DNA from 2 places in the Acidovorax sp. GW821-FHT11A03 genome. Region 1 is predicted to be linked to the other one. Evidence: predicted binding sites of a transcription regulator. Region 1 holds the regulator's gene; the other holds the start of a gene.

Region 1 (10,379 bases):
TCGGGCAGCCCGCGCACGAACGACTGGTCGATCTTGAGCTTGTGGATCGGCAGCTTCTTCAGGTACGCCAGGCTGGAATAGCCCGTGCCGAAATCATCGATGGCGAGGCCAATGCCCAGGCCGGCCAGCACGCGCAGGCGCTGCTCCATCTCCTGCGCATCCTGCAGCAGGATGGTTTCGGTCAGCTCCAGCTCCAGCAGCGTGGGCGGCAGCTGGTGCACCGCCAGCAGGCGCGTGATCCGGTCCACGAAATCGGGCTGGCGGAACTCCAGCGCGGACACGTTCACCGAGATCATGATGGGCATGCCGCTGTGCATCCACACCGCCGCCTCGCGCACGGCCTGCTCCATGACCCAGGCACCCAGCGTGACGATGTAGCCGGACTCCTCCGCGAGGGGGATGAACTGCCCGGGCGAGACCGCGCCGAATTCAGGGTCGGTCCAGCGGATCAGGGCCTCGGCGCCCGTGATGCGCCCCGTGGCCATGTTGACCTGCGGCTGGTAGTGCACCGCCATGCGGTCCAGACCCAGCGCCTGGCGCATCGCATGCTCCATCCGCATGCGCGAGAGCAGGTTGGCGTTCATTTGCGGCTGGTAGAAGCCATAGCTGCCCCGGCCGCGCTCCTTGACGCGGTACATGGCGGTATCGGCCTGCTTGATGAGGTCGTCCAGCGTGGCCCCGTCCTGCGGGTACAGCGCCATGCCGATGCTGCACTGGATGGAGAAACCCATGCCATCGAGCATGAAGGGCTTGAGCATGTCGTCAAGGATGCGGCGCGCCACGCTCTCGGCCACCACGGCATCCCCACCGTGCAGATAGATGACGAACTCATCCCCGCCCAGCCGGCACAGCATGTCCGTCTGGCGCAGGCAGGCCTGCAATCGCTCGGCCACCAGCTGCAGCACCCGGTCGCCAAAGGGATGGCCCAGCGAGTCATTGATGATCTTGAAACGGTCGAGGTCCAGGAACAGGATCGCGAAACCGGTGTCGCTCTGGCGGGCGCCCTGGATGGCCGTGTCCACCCGCTGCGACAGAAGCAGCCGGTTGGGCAGCCCTGTGAGCACATCGCTGTACGCCAGCTCTTCGATGCGCTTCTGGGCCGCATGCTGCAGCGTCAGGTCGCGCATGAAGCCGATGCTCTGCACCAGCCGCCCCTCGTCGTCGCGCAACGCCACCCACGACAGCTGCACCGCGCAATAGGTCCCGTTGTCCCGGGGAAGCCACAGCTCGCCTTCCCAGAAGCCTTCTCTGGACCAGCCTTGCAGCACCTGTTCCATGAACGCCGCATCGGGGCCGCCGCCAAAGAGAGAGGCCGCCGTGTTGCCTTCGAACGACTTGGCCGACGGGCCCACGAGGCGCTCGCATCCCGGGTTCATGCGCAGGACCCGGTGCTGGCTGTCGGCGATGAAGATCGCGTCCAGGCTGGATTCGAACACCCTGGCGGCAAGGCGCAGGCTGGCTTGTATCTCGGTCTGCCGGGTGATGTCCCGGAACGAGTACACACGCCCCACCGGCCGACCCTGGCTGAACTGGGGGACCGTGCGCAGCTCCAGCACCGCGCCGTTGCGCAGCACCAGGATGTCGGTGCTCTCCTGCATCGGCTCGCGCGCAATCGCGGCCAGGCGCTCCGAATAGGCCGCCGCATCGTTCACCTGCGTAGCCATGTGGGCATACACCGCCCCGTCGTCACGCTCAAGGAGCAGGTCGCGCGGAATGCTCCACAGCTGTGCAAGGCGCTGATTGAACGCCCGCACCCGGCCATCAAGGCTGCAGACGAGCATGCCGTCGGCCGCGGAGTCCAGGGTGGCGCGCAGTTCGGACAGCAGGGTTTCCAGTTCGCGCTCGGTGGCCTCCTGGGCACTGCGGTCCAGCATGGTCAGCATGTACACCGTATCGCCCCCCGCTGCGCCCCAGGGCACGCGGCTTACCTGCCGGTCCACGGGCACCAGCGTGCCATCCGCACGCAGAAGACGGGTGTGGGAATGGATGCCGCCCGCCACCACCTCGGCGGGCTCCCCCCAGAACGCCTGGTCCTGCGGCGTGGTGGCCAGGCCAAGCACCGATGCACCGACCATGGCGGACACGGGGGTCCCTACCAGCCGCTGCGCGGCGGCATTCGCGTGCAGGATGAGCAGACTGGCCTCATCGACAAGCCAGACGGCTTCCTGCAGCGCGTCCAGCCAGCCGTGGGATTGCGAAACCCTCACGAACCTGCCTCTTCATTGCCGGGACTGACCGCACGCTCGAAAAAGTAACAGATGCGCTGACGGGGAGAGAGATAGTCCAGCGCATCGCGTGGCAGCTGCGCGGGCTTGAGGCTGCGCCGGATGCCCAGCTCGGGCACCGTTTCCAGGTCCAGGATCGGTGCTTCGTCCTTGGGCACACGGGAATCGTGCACGATGACCTTGGGCCGCAGGGGCCGCGACGAGTTGACCGAGGCAACGATCGCATAGCGGTCATTGACCAACTGGACAATGGAGCCCGGCGGGTACACCCCCATCATGCGGATGAATGCCCCCAGAACCACGGAATCGAAGCGCGCCTTGAGCTGCGCGAAGATGACGGACAACGCCTCGTGGGGCGTGAGCGCATCCACGCCGTTGGCCGGGTTGCACATGCGGTCGTACCGGTTGACCAGCGCCAGCACCTGCCCCGCCCGTCCCAGGTCAGGCCCCGACAGCCGCAGGGGGAACCCGCTGCCATCGGCCATTTCGTGATGCCGCGCAATGGCCGTCAGCACCGCTTCGGGCAGCCCCATGCGCGTGGCGAATGCCACGGACTCGCCCACGTGGGACTCGTAGCGCGTTCGCTCCATGGGGATCATCGAGGGCGTGGGCTGGCGCAGGTTCGGCGGCAGCTTGAGCTTGCCCAGGTCATGGATCAGGGCCGCGATGCCGAGATCATGCAGCTCGGAGCTCTTCATGCCCAGGGCACGGCCCAGCAGCAGGGAGATCACCATCACGTTGATGGGGTGCAGGGCATTGCGCTCGCCAACGCCCTCCGACAGCAACCGGATGACGGAGTCACCGTTCTCGAGGAGTTCCGATACGCAGCCAGCCACCAGCGCATCGCCCTTGGTGCGGGCCTGGTCCGGGTGCTCGGACGCAACGCGTTCGAGTGCCTGGTACTGCCGGGTGGCCTCTCCGAACCGCTGGTTGCAGGCCGCCAAGGTGCGGTTCTGCGCCTCCAGCAATTCGCGCCGGCGCTGCGCCTCCGGGTCCACGGTGGCCGTGGCGCCGGGGGCATCCGGTCCCTGGGCCGAGGGCACCGTCATCTCCGGCACGCTCCAGGCGGCCGGAACCAGCTCTCTTTGCTCCGGATCGCTTTTCTTGGGGACGTATCGCACCTCGGTGAGCCCCAGCTCCCGTAACGTCGCGATCTGGTCCGCCGATGCCACCCGAAAACTGCTCACCGGGAACGGATGGTGCATCCAGCCCACATCGAGCTGGATGTACATGCCGACGCGCAGTTGGCTGATATCGATGAGGATGGAGGAGTTCACTTCGGGGCGCGCGAAACATGGAGACGTGAATGCCACCAATAGTTACACAGATTATCGCCAGTTCGAAGGCCTTGTCGAAGGAGCCCACCCGCGCCGCGGCGGCACGGCAACACTTGCCTGCCCGAAGGCGCGGGGCGGGGCAATCCCCCTCATGGGGATGTGGGTTACCGAAACCGCCTCGCCCTCAGGCCGCCGCGGCCCGAATGCACGCTAGCGGCACCACAGCGAGGGTTTGTAGACGAGGTCCATCCACAGTGCCCAGCTTGCCACCGCGCAGAGCAGGCCACCGGCGGCGCGCGTCCCCCAGTCCGCGCGCACGGTGTTGAGCCGGGCCCGCAACCGCGTCCAGGCCCAGGGCCCGCCGACCAGCCAGACGCCGCTGCCAATGCCAAAAAGCGCCATGGACAATGCGCCCTCCAGGGGCCCTCCGCTCAAGGCAGCCACCAGCAGCGCCGAATACAGCAAGCCACAGGGCATCAGCGCCCAGAGAAACCCCGCGGCAAGAATGCCTCCCGGGGCACGGACCAGAGGCCTCACGCGCTCCCACACGCCACGGCCCGCCTGCTCCACCCAGAGCGGCTGCCGCGCCTGGACCATCAGCATCAGCCCCCACGCCATCACCGCGACGTGCATCAAGGTCCACGCCGGGCGCAGTGCCATGGTCTGCTGAGTGAGCCACGCCAGGCTGTCCATGGCCAGGGCGGCCAGCCCGCCCGCCAGGGCATATCCCGTCAGGCGGCCCGCATGAAAGGCCACGGCCCGCCGGGCCACGCCACCGCGCGGTGCCCACCGCACCGCCTGCACCTTCGGGGGAGCCCCCTCCGCCGGCGCCCCTGCGCCCGGGGCGGATGCGCAGCCCGCGCTCCCCTGCCCCACCACGGCGCCACAAGGTGCCGAGCACATGGCCAGGCAATGGGACCCGCCAACGAGCCCCATCAACAAGGCAGTCGAGGCAACCGTTGCAAGCATGGGATTCAGATGATGCGTGAAAAACGCGCGCGGTTGCGGTCTGCCTGCAGATATCGGTCGAAAACCATGGCGATGCCGCGCACGAAGAACCAGCCCATGGCCGTGACCTCGACACCGTCGGGCCTCACCTTGACCAGCCCCTGCTCGGCCATGGTGTCGAGTTGCGCCAGTTCGGCGGAGAAATAGTGCCGAAAATCGAGGAGCCAGGCCTGCTCCATGGGCTCGAACAGCAGTTCTCCCTGGCACATCAAGGACATGATGACGGCGCGGCGCACGAGGTCGTCCCGCGTCAGGGCCAGGCCACGCACCACGGGCAGACGCCCCTGGTTCAGCAGGTCGTAGTACTCATCCAGGGTCTTGGCGTTCTGGCTGTAGGTGGCGCCGACCCTGCCAATGGCCGACACGCCCAGGCCGATCAGGTCGCAGTCGGGCTGGGTGCTGTAGCCCTGGAAGTTGCGGTGCAGGCGGCCCTGCCGCTTGGCGACGGCCAGCGAGTCCTCCGGCAGCGCGAAGTGGTCCATCCCCACATACACATAGCCGGCGCCCATGAACGCGTCGAGCGAACGGGAGAGCATCGACACCTTGCCGGAGGCTGCGGGCAGTTCGGCGGAGAGGATGCGGCGCTGGGGCTTGAACCGCTCCGGCAGGTGGGCATAGGCATACAGCGCAATGCGATCAGGCCGCAACTGAACCACCTGCGCCAGCGTACGGTCGAACGACTCCGGCGTCTGGCGCGGCAACCCGTAGATCAGGTCCACATTGATCGATTCGAAGCCGAGCGAGCGCGCGGATTCCACCAGCGAAAACACCTGTTCGGCGGGCTGGATGCGGTGCACCGCCTTCTGGACCTCGGGGTCAAAATCCTGCACGCCAAAACTCAGCCGGTTGAATCCAAGCTCCGCGAGCACGGCAAGCCGGTCGGCATTGACGGTACGGGGGTCCACCTCGATTGAGTACTCCCCGCCCGGCGCCAGGGTGAAGCTGCGCTGGAGCATCGCCATGAGTTCCCGCAAGCCATCGTCCGACAGGAAGGTGGGGGTGCCGCCGCCCAGGTGCAGCTGGCTCACCACCTGACCCGTGCCGCAGTGCGCCGTGTGCAGATCGATCTCGCGGCTGAGATAGCGCAGATAGACTTCAGCCCGGTCGTGGTGCTTGGTGATGATCTTGTTGCAGGCGCAGTAGTAGCACAGCGACTCGCAAAAGGGGATGTGCACATACAGGGACAAGGGCAGCGCCTTGGTCAGGGTGCCCATGCGGCGCTGCTCGAGGGCGAGGGCGTAGTCCTCCTGGCCGAAGGCTTCCACAAACCGGTCGGCCGTCGGATAGGAGGTATAGCGGGGGCCTGGTACGTCAAAACGGCGCAGCAGGTCAGGCGAAACAGCGGTCATGGGGCGAATCCTTGCGTACACCTTGACTGTGCCGTAAGCTGCTCCCCATGTCCTTGACATGAATCAAGTGATGGAGTGGCCGGAACAGCGACAATTTGATGCATGTCAGTCGCCTGCCCGCCCTCCAAGAGACTCCCTCTTCGGCCATCGGGCGGTATGCTCGAAACCTAACTCCGCCCTGTGCCTATGAACCCGCTCACCATCAAAGTCGCCTGTTCCAATTGCAACCTGCGCGAGCTGTGCATGCCGGTGGGCCTGAGCGAAGAGCAACTGCACCGCATCGACGAGGTCGTTGCAGTTCGCCGCAAGGTGAAGCGCGGCGGCACGCTGTTTCGCAATGGTGAGTCGTTCACCTCGCTTTATGCCATCCGCACCGGCTTTTTCAAGACCTGCGTGGCCACCGAGGACGGACGCGACCAGGTCACGGGGTTCCAGATGGCGGGCGAGATCATCGGCCTGGACGGCATCGTGAATGATCACCACACCTGCGATGCGGTGGCCCTGGAAGACGCCGAGGTCTGCGTCATGCCGTTTGACCGCATCGAGGAATTGTCCCGCGAGGTCACCGCGCTGCAGCACCACGTGCACAAGATCATGAGCCGGGAGATCGTGCGCGAACACGGCGTGATGCTGCTGCTGGGCAGCATGCGGGCCGAGGAGCGCCTGGCAGCGTTCCTGCTCAATCTGGTGCAGCGCCTGCACGCCCGCGGATTCTCGCAGTCCGAGCTGGTGCTGCGCATGACGCGCGAGGAGATCGGCAGCTACCTGGGCCTCAAGCTCGAGACCGTGAGCCGCACCTTCTCCAAGTTTGTGGAAGAAGGCATTGTCGAAGTCAAGCAGCGCCATGTCCGCATCCTCGAGACCGACGCGCTCAAGCGCATCGTGAACAACCAGTCCGCCTGCCACTGAGCAAGGCGAGCCAGGTCCGCCCGTCCCGGCAACGCCTTGCCACCGGAGCCCGGCCGGTGCGCTGTTCAAGGGCAGGATGATGTCTTTCGGCAATCATCAGGGCGCTCGCCTTCAGGCACGGGGCAGCGGTTGAGTTCAAAGGGCGACATTGCCAGCAGCGTGGTCAACGCGCTGGAGGCCATGGTGATGGCCCAGAACGCAAAGAACGCGAGCGTGTAGACGCCCTGGCGCGACAGGGCCAGCGGCTGCCCGAACCAATGCAGGTCCTGCGGGTCCACCATCGCAAAAACCAGCATCTCCATCGCGCCCGCCATCAGAAAGGCGGGCCATGCAATCCACATCAGGCGTTGCGTCCACATCGGGGTTGTCTCCTGGTAAGGCCGCGCAGACCCGCTGCTCGGCCAGGGGTTTCAGCGTGGCTGGTCCTGAACCGGTGTCGCCGCGTGGTTGCGGCCCTTCATGGCCGGGGCCAGGCTCTTCTCCGGAGCCTCCAGCGTCTTGTTGATTTCGATGCCCTGGCGGTAGTAGTCCTCGGCGACCACGGGGTCTGGCCGCGAAATCGCCAGCCACAGCGTGACAAAACCCGCCACGATGACGATGGCAGGGCCGGCGATGATCAGCCAGACGTGGCCGAATTTCCACCAGGGCGCAGCGGTGGCGGGGGCGGAGCCGATGGCTGGATTGGATGGCATGGGTGCTTGCTCCTCAAAAATCTTCTCGGTCATACAAAGTCCCCGGTGCCGTGCACCGGGGTGCACGTCGCCTCATCGGGGCACCAGGAATACGGACTTCTCGGTCACATGGGCCGCAGCGCCCACCGCCTGCACATCGAACTGCACGGCATGGGAGCCCGGGGGCGCGGAGCCATACGGTATCTGCAGGCGCACGGCCACCCACCGGGACTCCGCGGGGCCAATGTCCACCTCGGCTTCAGAGGCCACCTCCAGCCCGTCCAGGCCGCGGGCGCCGATGCGGTAGCGCTGGGGGCCTTCGGTGGCGTTCATGATCTGCAGGCGGTAGATATTCTCCAGCTTGCCGCCCGCCACGATGCGCGACAGGGCCGCGCGGTCGCGCACCACATCCACCTTGAGCGGCGTGCGGGTGACCAAGCTGGCCATCATGCCCACGCACAGTGCCACCAGCACGGCGGTGTAGATCAGCACGCGAGGCCGCAGGACGCGCCGCAGGATCTGCGACTGGCTCCAGCGCTGCGCCACGCCGTTCTGCGTGGAAAAGCGGATCAGCCCCCGGGGGTAGTGCATCTTGTCCATCACCGTGTTGCACGCATCCACGCACAGTCCGCAGCCAATGCACTCGTACTGCAGGCCCTTGCGGATATCGATGCCCACGGGACACACCTGCACGCACAAGGTGCAGTCAATGCAGTCGCCCAGGCCCTTGGCCTTGTGGTCGATCGTCTTGTTGCGCGGGCCGCGCGGCTCGCCGCGTTCCACGTCATAGCTCACGATCAGGGTGTCCCGGTCGAACATCGCGCTCTGAAAGCGCGCGTAGGGGCACATGTACTTGCACACCTGCTCGCGCATGTAGCCCGCATTGCCATACGTGGCAAAGCCGTAGAACAGCACCCAGAATATCTGCCAGTTGCCCTGCAGCGCCAGCAGTTCCGCGCCGAGCTCGCGGATGGGAACGAAATAGCCCACGAACGTGAACCCCGTCCACAGCGCCACGGTGATCCATACCACCTGTTTGAGAAACTTCTTGCGGATCTTCTCGAAGGTCCAGGGCCCGTTGTCCAGCCGCAGCCGGGCACTGCGATCGCCTTCGATCTTGTGCTCGATCCACATGAACATTTCGGTGTAGACCGTCTGGGGACAGGCGAAACCGCACCACAGCCGCCCCGCCACGGCCGTGAACAGGAAAAGCGACAGCGCCGAGATGATGAGCAGGCCCGTGAGATAGATGAAGTCCTGCGGATAGAGCACCAGCCCGAAAATATAGAACCGCCGTGCCCCCAGGTCGAACAGCACCATCTGGCGCTGCCCCCACTCGAACCAGGGAAGGCCGTAAAAGACCAGTTGCGTGAGAAACACCATGCCCCAGCGCCAGCGTGCGAACAGGCCACTGATGGAGCGCGGGTAAATCTTCTTCTGCGCTTCGTACAAGGAGACGATCTCGCCCTCGGACGAGGCATCGGATGCAACCGGTGCAATCGGAATGACCTTGCGGGCTGGCCCGCTGGGTGGCTTCATGGTGGTGTCGACCTATTGGCTTGGTGTGTCTTCAGCAATGGGGCAAAAAACCGGGGGCAGCGCCAGGGGGCGCACCACCCGGCCCGGATCAGCGCACCGCGGCAGCCTGCTTGCCGTTGGACAGGCCCCATACGTACGCAGACAGCACGCCGATCTGCGCTTCCGTCAACTTGTCGGCCTGGGCCGGCATCTGGTTGACCTTGCCGTTGTTGACCATGGCGGTAATGGCCGCCTCGCCCCAGCCATGCAGCCAGACGTCGTCGGTCAGATTGGGGGCACCCAGCGCCTGGTTGCCCTTGCCGTCCATGCCATGGCAGGCCGCGCATGCCGTGAACTTGGACTTGCCCAGCGAAGCACGCAGCGAATCGTGCGGGCTGCCCGACAGGCTCAGCACATAGTGCGACAGGTTGCGCACGTCTTCGGGCGTGCCCACTGCGGCCGCCATGGGAGGCATGTTGCCCACACGGCCCTTCTCGATCGTTTCACGGATCTTCTCGGGCGCCCCGCCATGGAGCCAGTCACCGTCCGCCAGATTGGGGAAACCCTTGCTGCCGCGCGCGTCGGAACCATGGCACTGAGCGCAGTTGTTCATGAACAGGCGCTCGCCAATGGCCTGGGCCTGCGGGTCCCTGGCCACGTCTTCCGGCTTCATCGAGGCGAAACGGGCATACAGCGGCTCCAGTTCAGCCTTGGCCTTGGCCATCTCGGCTTCGTATTCGCCCTTCTGCGTCCAGTTCAGCTTGCCGGTGAAACTGCCAAGGCCTGGGTAGGCGGCCAGGTAGCCGAAGCCGAAGACGATGGTGATGACGAACAGCCAGACCCACCAACGCGGCAGGGGGTTGTTCATTTCGACCAGGTCCTCGTCCCAGACGTGGCCCGTGGTGTTGTCGGCCGTGGCCATCACCTTCTTGCGGCCTGCCATCCATAGCAGGATGCCGCAGGCGATGATGCCGACCAGGGTCAGCGTGGTCACAAAGACCGACCAGAAATTGCTGGTGAAGTCACTCATGGGGTGTTCTCGTTCTGGTGGGGGTCAATCTTGTTCAAAGGGCAGCCGAGCGGCCTCGTCAAACCGGGCCTTGTTGCGGCCCCGGTAGGCCCAGACCCAGATGCCGACGAAGCAGGCCATCGAGGCCAGCGTGGCGACGATGCGCATGGTGGTGATGTCCATTGCGAACCTCCTTTACTTGAGCGCACGGCCCATGACTTGCAGGTAGGCGACCAGCGCCTCCATCTCGGTCTTGCCCTTGACGTCGGCCGCGGATGCCGCGATCTGCTCGTCCGTGTAGGGCACGCCGACGGTGCGCAGCGCCTTCATGCGCGGCGCAACGCTCGCGGGGTCCACCGCGTTCTTTTCCAGCCAGGGATAGGCGGGCATGTTCGACTCAGGCACCACGTCGC
Region 2 (10,379 bases), on a different contig from region 1:
GCCGCCAGCCTGCCCGTTTCGCCCGGCAGGCCGGCACGCCGCAGGCCCTGCGTGATGGCCTGCATGTCGGGCTCCACCTTGCCCAGGAAGGTCTGCAGCTTGCCGGGGCGCGAGAAAAATCCGTCCGTCATCAGCGCCGTCTCGCCGTCGTCCAGCAGCACGGTGGAAACGCCCAGGAAGGTCACCTTGACGGGTGGCGGCGCCTCGCCGCCAGCGGGCACCTTCCAGCGCAGATCCGCGTACGGCTGCAGTGAGGGGTGCTGCTGCAGCGCCCAGGCCAGCGCGCCCAGCGCGAACACCGCCAGCAGCCCCAGGGCCAGCAGCGCCTTCGTCAGCAGCGGCCGCATCGCGCTCACGCCACCTTGGCCGCGGCCGCCGTGTCAGGGCGGCGCAGCACCAGCATGCCGAACAGCGTGGCCAGGAGGTACATGCTGACCGAGTAGATGGCGGCGGGCAGCGCGAGCTGGAAGTTGCCGAGCACCGACAGCGCGATGAAGATCGCGAGCGTGGAATTGTGGATGCCGATCTCGAAGCTGATCGCCGTGGCCATGGACTTGTCCAGCCCCGCCGCGCGTGCGAGGTAGTAGCCCGATGCGAGGCTGATGGCGTTGAACAGCAGCACGGCCGGGCCGATGCCCGCGAAGGACTCCACGAGCGCCGTCCACTCCTTGGCGATGGCGATGAGCGCGAACGCCGCCAGCACCACGGCGCTGAAGATCTTCATGGGCTTTTCCATGCGTGCGCTGAACGCCGGCGCGCGCTGGTGCACCGCCATGCCCAGCACCACGGGCACCAGCACGATGACGATCACCTCCACCACCTTGCCGAACTGCAGCGGCACCACCTGGCCCGTGCGGGCAAAGGTGTCGATGGCCCAGTTGGTGATGAGCGGCAGGCTCGCGATGGACAGCACGGTGTTGATGGCGGTGAGCGAGATGTTCATCGCCACGTTGCCGCCGAACAGATGGCTGAACAGGTTGGCCGACACGCCGCCGGGCGATGCCGCCAGCAGCATCAGCCCCACCGCGTAGACGGGGGCCACGCCCAGCAGCACGATGAGGGCGTAGCACGCCGCCGGCAGCACCAGCACCTGCAGCACCAGGGCCAGCAGCACCGCGCGCGGATGCTGCAGCAGGCGCCTGAAGTCGCCCACCGTGAGCGACAGGCCCAGGCCGAACATGACCAGCCCGAGCGCAATGAACAGCAGGGTGGGAAGGATGGAAACAAAGCTCATGTGCACACACGGCCCGCAGAGGGCCGTGCTCCGTTCAAAGCGGGTGGAAACGGCGATGCCCACGGCGCCACAAGGGCGCCGTGGGCGGAGTGCCGCGACCGGACGACAAGGAGAGAGAGAAAGAGAAGGAAAAAGGGACAGCGAGGCGGGCGGAAAAAGCGGCGTACCCCTAGGCCGCCGCCTGGCCCGTGCGCAGGCGCACCGGTCCGCTGCGCAGTTCGATGGCGGCCTGCACTTCCTTGCGCAGGCCCAGCGCGAAGGCCCACTCGGCCACCACGAACAGCGGGCCCACGATCAGGCCCACGAGGTCGTCCACGAACGCGGGCTTGCGGCCTTCGTAATGGTGGCCCACGAACTGGATCACCCAGCCCACGGCGAACAGGCCGATGCCCGTGGCCAGCCACACGGCCATGGACTGCAGCGCCACCCACTGCGCCACCACCAGCATCGCGGCCAGCAGCGCCGCCATGGCCAGGCCAAAACGCAGGTCGAGCCGCAGGTAGAAGACGCTGCTGGCCAGCGCGCAGAACAGCGCCGGGGTCAGGGGCAGGCCGCCCACCGCCCACGCGGGGCGCGAGAGCAGCACCACCACCGCGAACATGATCATCGGCACGCCCACGAAGTGGGTGTGGATGTTGCGCGGGTCGCGGTGGTAGTCGGCGTACTGGGTCAGGTGGTCGATCAGGGTTTTCATGGGTGTCTCCTGGTATTGTTTTGAGCAGGATCAATGGTCGCCCCGCAGGGGCCGCAACGTCTGTCGTACACACGACAAAAAGCCCCCTTCCCTTCAGCCCTTCCCTTTCAGCCCCTTCCTTCCGCCCCGCGCGCGCCCCGCCCTCCCCACATGACCGACCCCGCCGCCTACCTGCCCGTTCTCCAGTCCGGCCGCTGGTTTGCCCACCTGCCGCCGGACTTTGCCCAGCCGCTGATCGCCATGGCCCACCTGCGCCAGTTGCAGCCGGGCGAGGTGCTGTTCCTGCGCGGCGACGCGCCCTGCGGGCTGTACGCGGTGGTGCGCGGGGCCATCAGCATCTCGGGCACGGGCGGGCGGGCGCACGAGGCGCGCGCTGCGCTGCTCACGCGGTTGGAGCCGCCGCACTGGTTTGGTGAAATCTCGGTGTTCGACGGCTCGGCGCGCACCCACGACGCCCATGCCGCCGAGGCCAGCACGCTGCTGCAGGTGCCGCACGAACGGCTGCAGGCCTGGCTGCAGGCCCACCCGCAACACTGGCATGCGCTGGCCCTGCTGCTCACCGACAAGCTGCGCACCGCCTTCGTGGCCATGGAGGAACTGGCGCTGCTGCCCGCCCCGCAGCGCCTGGCGCGCCGCCTGGTGATGATGGCCGAGGGCTACGGCCAGTGGACGGCCGAGGGCCAGTCGCGCCGCGTGATCGGCATCTCGCAGGAGCAGCTGTCGCTGATGCTGGCCATCTCGCGCCAGACCACCAACCAGATCCTCAAGGACCTGGAGTCGCGCCACCTGGTGCGCGTGCAGCGTGGCGAGGTGGAGATTTTGGACCTGGCGGCGCTGCGGGCCACTTGCTATTGAATTACTATTAAATATATAGCAACCAGCGCTTTACCATCAAGCGCCATAGCCATTTTTCATACAAATAGTAAGCACACATTCCATTTCCGGGCAAAATGACGGCCATGCAACTGAACTACATCGCCAACGCCTCGGTTCCGTCCGCCTCGGGCCGCACGATCCCCGTGATCGACCCGTCCGACGGCCAGACCTTCGACGAAATCCAGCGCAGCAACGCCGACGACATCGATGCGGCGGTGCATGCGGCGCGCCAGTGCTACCACGCGGTGTGGCAGAAGATGGCGCCCGTGGAGCGCGGCCGCCTGCTGCAAAAGCTCTCGGCCAAGATCCTGGAGCATGCCGACGAACTCACGGCCCTGGAGCAGCGCGACTGCGGCAAGCCCACCAAGCAGGCACGCGCCGATGCGATTGCGCTGGCGCGCTACTTCGAGTTCTACGCCGGTGCGTGCGACAAGTTCCACGGCGAGACGATTCCCTACCCCGACGGCTACAGCGTGCTCACCTGGCGCGAGCCCCACGGCGTCACGGGCCACGTCATCCCCTGGAACTACCCCATGCAGATCTTCGGCCGCAGCGTGGGCGGCGCCCTGGCGGCGGGCAACGTCTGCGTGGTCAAGCCCGCCGAGGACGCCTGCCTGTCGCTGATCCGCGTGGCGCAGCTGGCGGCCGAGGTGGGCTTCCCCTCCGGCGCGCTGAACATCGTCACCGGCTACGGCCACGAGGTGGGCGACGCGCTGGCGCGCCACCCCGGCATCGACCACATCAGCTTCACCGGCAGCCCCAAGATCGGCACGCTGATCCAGCAGGTGGCCGCCGAGCGCCACTGCCCCGTGACGCTGGAGCTGGGCGGCAAGAGCCCGCAGATCATCTTTGCCGATGCCGACCTGGACGCCGCCATTCCCGTGGTCATCAACGCCATCGTGCAGAACGCCGGGCAGACCTGCTCGGCGGGCTCGCGCGTGCTGATCGACTCGCTGATCTATGAACCCCTGCTCGAACGCCTGGGCAAGGCGTTTGAAAAGCTGCGCGTGGGCCCCGCCGCCATGGACCTGGACGTGGGCCCGCTGATCCGCCAGACGCAGCAGCAGCGCGTGTGGGACTTCCTGTCCGACGCGCAGGTGGCCGGCATCCCCATGGTGGCCCAGGGCGTGGTGGTGGACGAAGCCCCCGAGACCGGCTACTACCAAGCCCCCACGCTGCTGCGCGATGTGCCTGTGCAGCACCGCCTGGCGCAGGAAGAAGTCTTCGGCCCCGTGCTGTCGGCCATGGCCTTCCAGGACGAGGACCATGCGGTGGAACTCGCCAACGCCACGCAGTTCGGCCTGGTGGCCGGGATCTGGACGCGCGACGGTGCGCGCCAGTTCCGCATGGCCAAGCGCGTGCACAGCGGGCAGGTGTTCATCAACAACTACGGCGCTGCGGGCGGTGTGGAGCTGCCATTTGGCGGCGTCAAATCCAGCGGCTACGGGCGCGAAAAGGGCTTTGAGGCGCTGTACGGCTTCACCACCTTGAAGACCGTCGCCATCAAGTACGGTTGAAGGCCTTAGAACGTGTTCACGATCTCCCAGGGGTCGCGCAGTGGTTTTTGCGGGATGGGATGCAAGGCGCGGTGGACAGCCAATAGCTCGGCTATTGGCAAGCGCCGCAACGCCGCAGACCGCCCGCAAAGACCACTGCCCGAAGGGTTGGAGCGAAATCGGGCGATTGGGCGCCTCGGCTGCTTGCATGGGCATGAGCCCATGCGGCGCATCCGAAGCATCCACTCATCCCGATTGCGCTCCAACGCGATCCCCTGCGAGATCGTGAACACGTTCTCAGTGTCCCGCCCGCGCACGACGGCACGGGCAGGCCCCGCTAACCTCGGCTGCTTCTGTACGACGATTTTTCTTCCTCCATGCCCCTGAGCCCCCCCGCCCCCCGCACCCTGAAGCATGTCCGCCGGGTGAACTACCAGGGCTTTGAACGCGACGATGGCCTGTGGGACATCGAGGGCGAGCTGCACGACAGCAAGGCCTACGACGCCCCCTCGCACCGCGACCCGACGCGCACGCGCCTGGCGGGTGAGGCCATCCACCACATGTGGCTGCGCGTGACCGTGAACCGCCAGCTGGTGGTGCAGGCGGTGGACGTGTCCATGGACTCGCACCCGCTCAAAGGCTGCACCGAGGCCCAGGCGGCGCTGCAGCGCATGGTGGGCTGCAGCATGGCGCGCGGCTGGCGCCAGGCCATTCAGAAGCACCTGGGCGGCGTGGAAAGCTGCACACACCTGCGCGAACTGCTGTTCAACCTGGCCACGGCGGCCTTCCAGTCGGTGCCTGCGGTGTTTGCCGCCAGCCACCCCGACGAGCCGCCGCGCCACCTGGGCCAGTGCACGGGGTGGGACTTCAACGGCAGCGGCGTGAAGGAATTTTTCCCCCAGTTCCATGGCCGGGAATCCAAGGCACCCGCCCCGGCCGCCCCGACGGCCCCTGCCACTGAAGTTTCAGCCCCATCGGGCTCTAGCGCTGGTTGAATAAGCGCTGGCAGCTATCAATTTTGATATATCTCACCACAACCCATCGGAGACACCCATGCGTGTGCAGAACAAATCCATCATCGTCACCGGCGCCGGCAACGGCATTGGCGAAGGCATCGCCAAGCGCCTGGCCGCGGAGGGCGGCAAGGTCATCGTCAATGACATCAACGAGGCAGGAGGCCAGCGCGTGGTGGCCGAGATCACGGCGGCAGGCGGCACGGCCGCTTTCTTCAAGGCCGACGTGACGAAGTCCGCCGAAGTGAAGGCCATGGTGGACGAGGCCGTGCGCCTGTACGGCCGCCTGGACGTGGTGGTGAACAACGCGGGCTGGACGCACCGCAACCGCCCCATGCTCGAAGTGAGCGAGGACGAGTTCGACAAGGTCTATGCCATCAACATGAAGAGCATCTACCTGTCGGCCATCCACGCCGTGCCCGCATTGCGCCAGGCCGGTGGCGGCAGCATCATCAACATCGCCTCCACCGCCGGCCTGCGCCCCCGCCCGGGCCTGACCTGGTACAACGGCTCCAAGGGCGCCGTCATCATCACCAGCAAGTCCATGGCCGCCGAGCTGGGCCCCGACAACATCCGCGTGAACTGCATCAACCCCGTGTTCAACCCCGACACCGGCCTGGCCGCCGAGTTCGCGGGCGGCCCGGTGGACGAGGCGCGCCGCGCCAAGTTCCTGGCCACCATTCCGCTGGGCCGCTTCTCCACCGCGCTCGACGTGGCCAACGCCGCGCTGTACCTGGCGAGCGAAGAGGCGTCCTTCGTCAGCGGCGTGTGCATCGAGGTGGACGGCGGGCGCTGCGTGTAGGCACCTGCTGGCGGTCTCGCAAGGGATCGCGCCCGGGCGCCCGCCACCTGCAAGGCCGCCGGAGGCCGCCCCGCGCAGGCACAAGCCGCACCAGGGAGGTGCGGATTGATTGACGGTTGCAGGGCAGCTGCCTATAGTGCCGCCCATCCATGTTTGCAAGCGCCTCTCCCGTCACGACCCCCAGCGGCACCGCGCCGCTGCGCCGTGCCGCGCGCTCGCAAGCCACCCTCCAGGCCGGCGACCGCCGGGTCTGCACGCTTGCTGCAGACTCCTGAGCCCGGCGACACCCTCTCCCCCACGTTCTTTCGCGCACCTCCTGTCGCCGGGCCCATCCCCCAGGCGCTTGCTTGCGCCCAGGCCACGGCCCGGGGCAGCCTTGAGGAGTGTTGATGCCCCCGTTCCCTTCCGGCGAGATCTCGCTCGCCCCGTGCCCCCCCGCGCGCCACGACCCCGCCGACGGGGCCGCTGCCGGCCTGACGGCCGCCACCGACATCACCCGCCACTTCATCCGCGCCAAACGGCCCTGCGCCGACGGCTACCGCTGGTACCTGCGCCGCCAGGAGGGCGCCAGCAACTACCAGGCCTTGCTGGACGACCTGGTGCGCGAAGGCCGGGTGGAGGACGCCTGCTGGATGCTCGACCAGTTCGGCCCCACCAACGACGTGCTGGAGGTGGACCATCTGGAGGCCGACGCGCTGGTGTTCGCCGGCAGCGTTCGGTGCCAGGGCAGCGCCGACGTGGACGGTGTGCTGCGCACCGGCCGCAGCCTCAGCGTGCTGGGCGGCCTGCGGGTGGGCGGTGCGCTGCGGGTGGGAGAAGACCTGCGCGTCGCGGGCGCGCTGCGCTGTGAGGGCAGCGTGCGGCTGCACGGCGATGCGCGCGTGGGCGGCTCCCTGGTGGTGGCGCAGCGGCTGCAGTGCACGGGCGGCCTGCGCGTGGGCGGTGAGCTGGACGCTGGCGCCTCGGCCCACATCGGCGGCCACTGCACGGTGGGCCAGGACCTGCGCGTGGCAGGCGCCCTGGACGGCGGCGGAGGCATCAAGGTGGGCGGCCACCTTCACGGCGACGCGGCCGTGCAGGCCACGCACGGCCTGCAGGTGGCGGGCGACGTGGACTGCCGGGGCCACCTGCAGGTGGGCTCGGGCGTGCGCGCGGGCGGGCGCATCCACGCAGGAGGGGCCATCCGCGCGGGCGAAAGCCTGTCGGCGGGGGAAACCATCGCGGCGGGTGAAGCCTATGGCGTGTACGCCGGCCTGGTGGTGCCGCTGCCCGACTGGCCCCACAGCGCCCGGGTGTGCGCCCGTGAGCAGCCCGCGCGCCTGCTGAGCGGCTGCTGGACCGATGGCCAGGGGCACACGCCATGATGCCCGGAGCCTGCGCCTTGCACCTCGCGCCCCGCATCGCCCCCGGTGCCCCGGCCGGCCGGGGCTGGCTGGGTGCGCTGGGCCACCTGCTGACCGAACTGCGCATCGACGTGGACCTGTCGGGCCGCGACATCCAGCGCGAGTTCGACGCACTGCACGAACGCATCCGCACCAACCACCGCACCCGCGACGCGATGCGCGCGCTGCCCCTGCGCCTGCACGGGCTGGAGTTGCGCCTGCGCGAAGCCGACGGCGAGTATTTTGTCTACGCCATCGACCCGCAGCGCAACCGCATCGTGGCCTACACCGTGTTCAACCGGCTGGTCGAGGTGGACCGCCGCACCGACCGCCACCTGCGCGCGCCCCACACCAAGGTGGTGGACGGCTACCGCCGCATGGGCATTGCCTCCGCCATCTACCGCTGGTGGCTGGACTCGGGCCGCAGCCTCATGACCGGGGCACGCCAGTCCGCCGGGGCCCACGGCCTGTGGATGGCCCTGGCGCGCGACTATGAGCTGGCGGCGGTGCGCATCGACGCGCACAAACGCGTGCAGCGCCTGCCCCTGCCACCACCCCCGGGATTCTTCGACGCGCTGGACACCCGGCTGGTGCTGGTGGGGCGCGATTGCCGCCTGGCGGACTTCACGCAGCACGCGGCCTGCAGCGGCTGATGGGGGGCCGGATGGCCGGATTGCCCCCGGACGCTCAGCCCAGCACCTCGCGCAGGGCTGCCTCGTACAGGTTGGTGAGCTTGTCCATCACGCCCAGCAGGCGCTCGCTGGTGGTGGCCACGGCGTTGAGCCCCACGTCATCGGCCGGGCGGCGCAGGGCCGATTCAAAGAACAGCCACTGCGAGTCGGCCAGCTCCAGCTCGTTGCGGATGGCGGGGGTGGACACCGGCGCCGCCTTCAACGTCTGCAGTGCCTGGCGAAAGTCGGCGGCGTCGGAGGCCAGTTGCGCCTGCACTACCTTGGACTCCACCTTGGCCGCGTGCAGAAAGTAGTTCTTGGCCAGGCGCTGCGACAGCATGCGCTGGCGGCCCGCCAGGTTCACCAGCCGCGCGCTGGGGGCCTGCGCCAGCCTCTCGATCGACTCGGTCACGGCCTGGGAAACCAGCAGCGTGCGGTCGGCCTGGTCGGACGCCGCCACCACCAGCGCCGTCTGGGTGGCTGGCACGGCGGTCAACTGGTTGAGCAGGGCAAACTGCTTTTGCACTTCTTCCAGCTGGCGCCCCACGTCGGCCGGCCAGCGCCCCGACTGCAGGCCCCGCGCCAGTTCGCTGCTGCCCGACTGCACCATCTTGCGCGCCAGCCCCATCGCATCCACCGCCGCCCCCGGCAGCACCTGCAGGTACTGCTGGCAATAGGCCTTGGCCATCCGCTGCGACAGGGCGCGGAACCAGCCCGCATAGTTGATGGCCCCCGACAGCCCTATCTGCGCCTGGGCACTGTGGCCCCAGGTGGGCAGCAGGATGCCCGCCGCCACCCATTGAACCGCCACGCGGCGCTGGCATGGCAGGGCGTCGGCGAAGAACTCACGAACTGGCATGGGAATCCCCTGAAATCGGATGACGTATTGTTGCAATGCAACATCCAGACCGCCCTGCGCCATGTCAAAGGCGGGCCACGCCGCCGCCGGGGCAAAACTTGACCGCGATCAACTCCGCGCGCAGGGGCTTGCCCCTCTGCGGGGCCCCTTGCGGCAAAATCACCCCATGGCCGAACGTGTGATTCCCCTGGTGGACCAACGCATCGCCGCACTGGCGGCGCGGGTGCCCACGCACCCGGCGGCCCCCACGGGCCAACTCACCGACACCCGGGGCCGCCCGCTGCGCGACCTGCGCATCAGCGTGACGGACCGCTGCAACTTCCGCTGCAACTACTGCATGCCCAAGGAAGTGTTCGACAAGGACTACCCCTACCTGCCGCACGGTGCCTTGCTGAGCTTCGAGGAGATCACCCGGCTGGCGCGGCTGTTCCTGGCGCACGGCGTGCGCAAGATCCGCCTGACCGGCGGCGAGCCCCTGCTGCGCAAGAACCTGGAAGCGCTGGTGGCCCAGCTGGCCCAGCTGCGCACGGTGGACGGCCTGGCGCCCGACCTCACCCTCACCACCAACGGGTCGCTGCTGGCGCGCAAGGCCCAGGCCTTGAAGGATGCGGGCCTGAACCGCGTGACCGTGAGCCTGGACGGACTGGACGACACGATCTTTCGCCGCATGAACGATGTGGACTTTCCGGTGGCCGACGTGCTGGCGGGCATCGAAGCCGCGCACGCGGCGGGCCTGTCGCACATCAAGGTCAACATGGTGGTCAAGCGCGGCACCAACGACCATGAAATCTTGCCCATGGCGCGCCACTTTCGCGGCACGGGCACCACGCTGCGTTTCATCGAGTACATGGACGTGGGCGCCACCAATGGCTGGCGCATGGACGAGGTGCTGCCCTCGGCCGAGCTGATCGAACGCCTGCGCGCCGAGCTGCCGCTGGTGCAGCTCGACCCCAGCAGCCCCGGCGAGACCGCCGAGCGCTGGGGCTACACCAACGCACAAGGCCAGTACGACCCCGCCCTGGGCGAGGTGGGCGTGATCAGCAGCGTGACCCAGGCCTTCTGCCACGACTGCAACCGCGCGCGCCTGTCCACCGAAGGCAAGCTCTACCTGTGCCTGTTTGCCTCGGAGGGTTACGACCTGCGCACCCTGCTGCGCGGCGGCGCCAGCGACGAAGCGATCGCCTCGGCCATCGCCCCCATCTGGCAACAGCGCGGCGACCGCTATTCGGAGCTGCGCAGCAGCCTGCCGGCGGACACCACACAGGGTGGCGCGCGGCGGGTGGAGATGAGCTATATCGGTGGCTAGCGGTGGGGCCGGCCCCGTGCATCTCGGCCCTGCGGAGCCCCCGCCC

Evidence for each region. The regulator FNR, encoded in region 1, switches genes on or off when oxygen is low (the NO sensors DNR and NnrR bind a similar motif). The targets are predictions, from matches to a motif close to TTGATNNNNATCAA.
Region 2: the regulator FNR is predicted to act here: its motif matches at 9,126-9,139, upstream of AC1RVY_RS18955 (type IV pili methyl-accepting chemotaxis transducer N-terminal domain-containing protein).

Annotation. Positions count from the first base shown of each region.
Region 1 covers NZ_JBXASG010000003.1:401,802-412,180, reverse strand. Annotated here, with positions in the region: gene AC1RVY_RS09165 (sensor domain-containing protein) at 1-2,207, opposite strand, end outside; gene AC1RVY_RS09160 (cyclic di-GMP phosphodiesterase) at 2,204-3,502, opposite strand; gene AC1RVY_RS09155 (sulfite exporter TauE/SafE family protein) at 3,713-4,471, opposite strand; gene hemN (oxygen-independent coproporphyrinogen III oxidase) at 4,477-5,859, opposite strand; gene fnr (fumarate/nitrate reduction transcriptional regulator Fnr) at 6,046-6,768, shown strand; gene AC1RVY_RS09140 (hypothetical protein) at 6,834-7,127, opposite strand; gene AC1RVY_RS09135 (FixH family protein) at 7,179-7,460, opposite strand; gene ccoG (cytochrome c oxidase accessory protein CcoG) at 7,533-8,978, opposite strand; gene ccoP (cytochrome-c oxidase, cbb3-type subunit III) at 9,067-9,987, opposite strand; gene AC1RVY_RS09120 (cbb3-type cytochrome oxidase subunit 3) at 10,012-10,149, opposite strand; gene ccoO (cytochrome-c oxidase, cbb3-type subunit II) at 10,162-10,379, opposite strand, start outside.
Region 2 covers NZ_JBXASG010000007.1:226,981-237,359, forward strand. Annotated here, with positions in the region: gene AC1RVY_RS18905 (MBL fold metallo-hydrolase) at 1-347, opposite strand, end outside; gene AC1RVY_RS18910 (bile acid:sodium symporter family protein) at 353-1,234, opposite strand; gene AC1RVY_RS18915 (Mpo1 family 2-hydroxy fatty acid dioxygenase) at 1,404-1,928, opposite strand; gene AC1RVY_RS18920 (Crp/Fnr family transcriptional regulator) at 2,079-2,783, shown strand; gene AC1RVY_RS18925 (aldehyde dehydrogenase family protein) at 2,888-4,321, shown strand; gene AC1RVY_RS18930 (DUF2889 domain-containing protein) at 4,678-5,295, shown strand; gene AC1RVY_RS18935 (SDR family oxidoreductase) at 5,354-6,115, shown strand; gene AC1RVY_RS18940 (hypothetical protein) at 6,265-6,390, shown strand; gene AC1RVY_RS18945 (bactofilin family protein) at 6,505-7,479, shown strand; gene AC1RVY_RS18950 (hypothetical protein) at 7,497-8,150, shown strand; gene AC1RVY_RS18955 (type IV pili methyl-accepting chemotaxis transducer N-terminal domain-containing protein) at 8,185-9,027, opposite strand; gene moaA (GTP 3',8-cyclase MoaA) at 9,194-10,333, shown strand.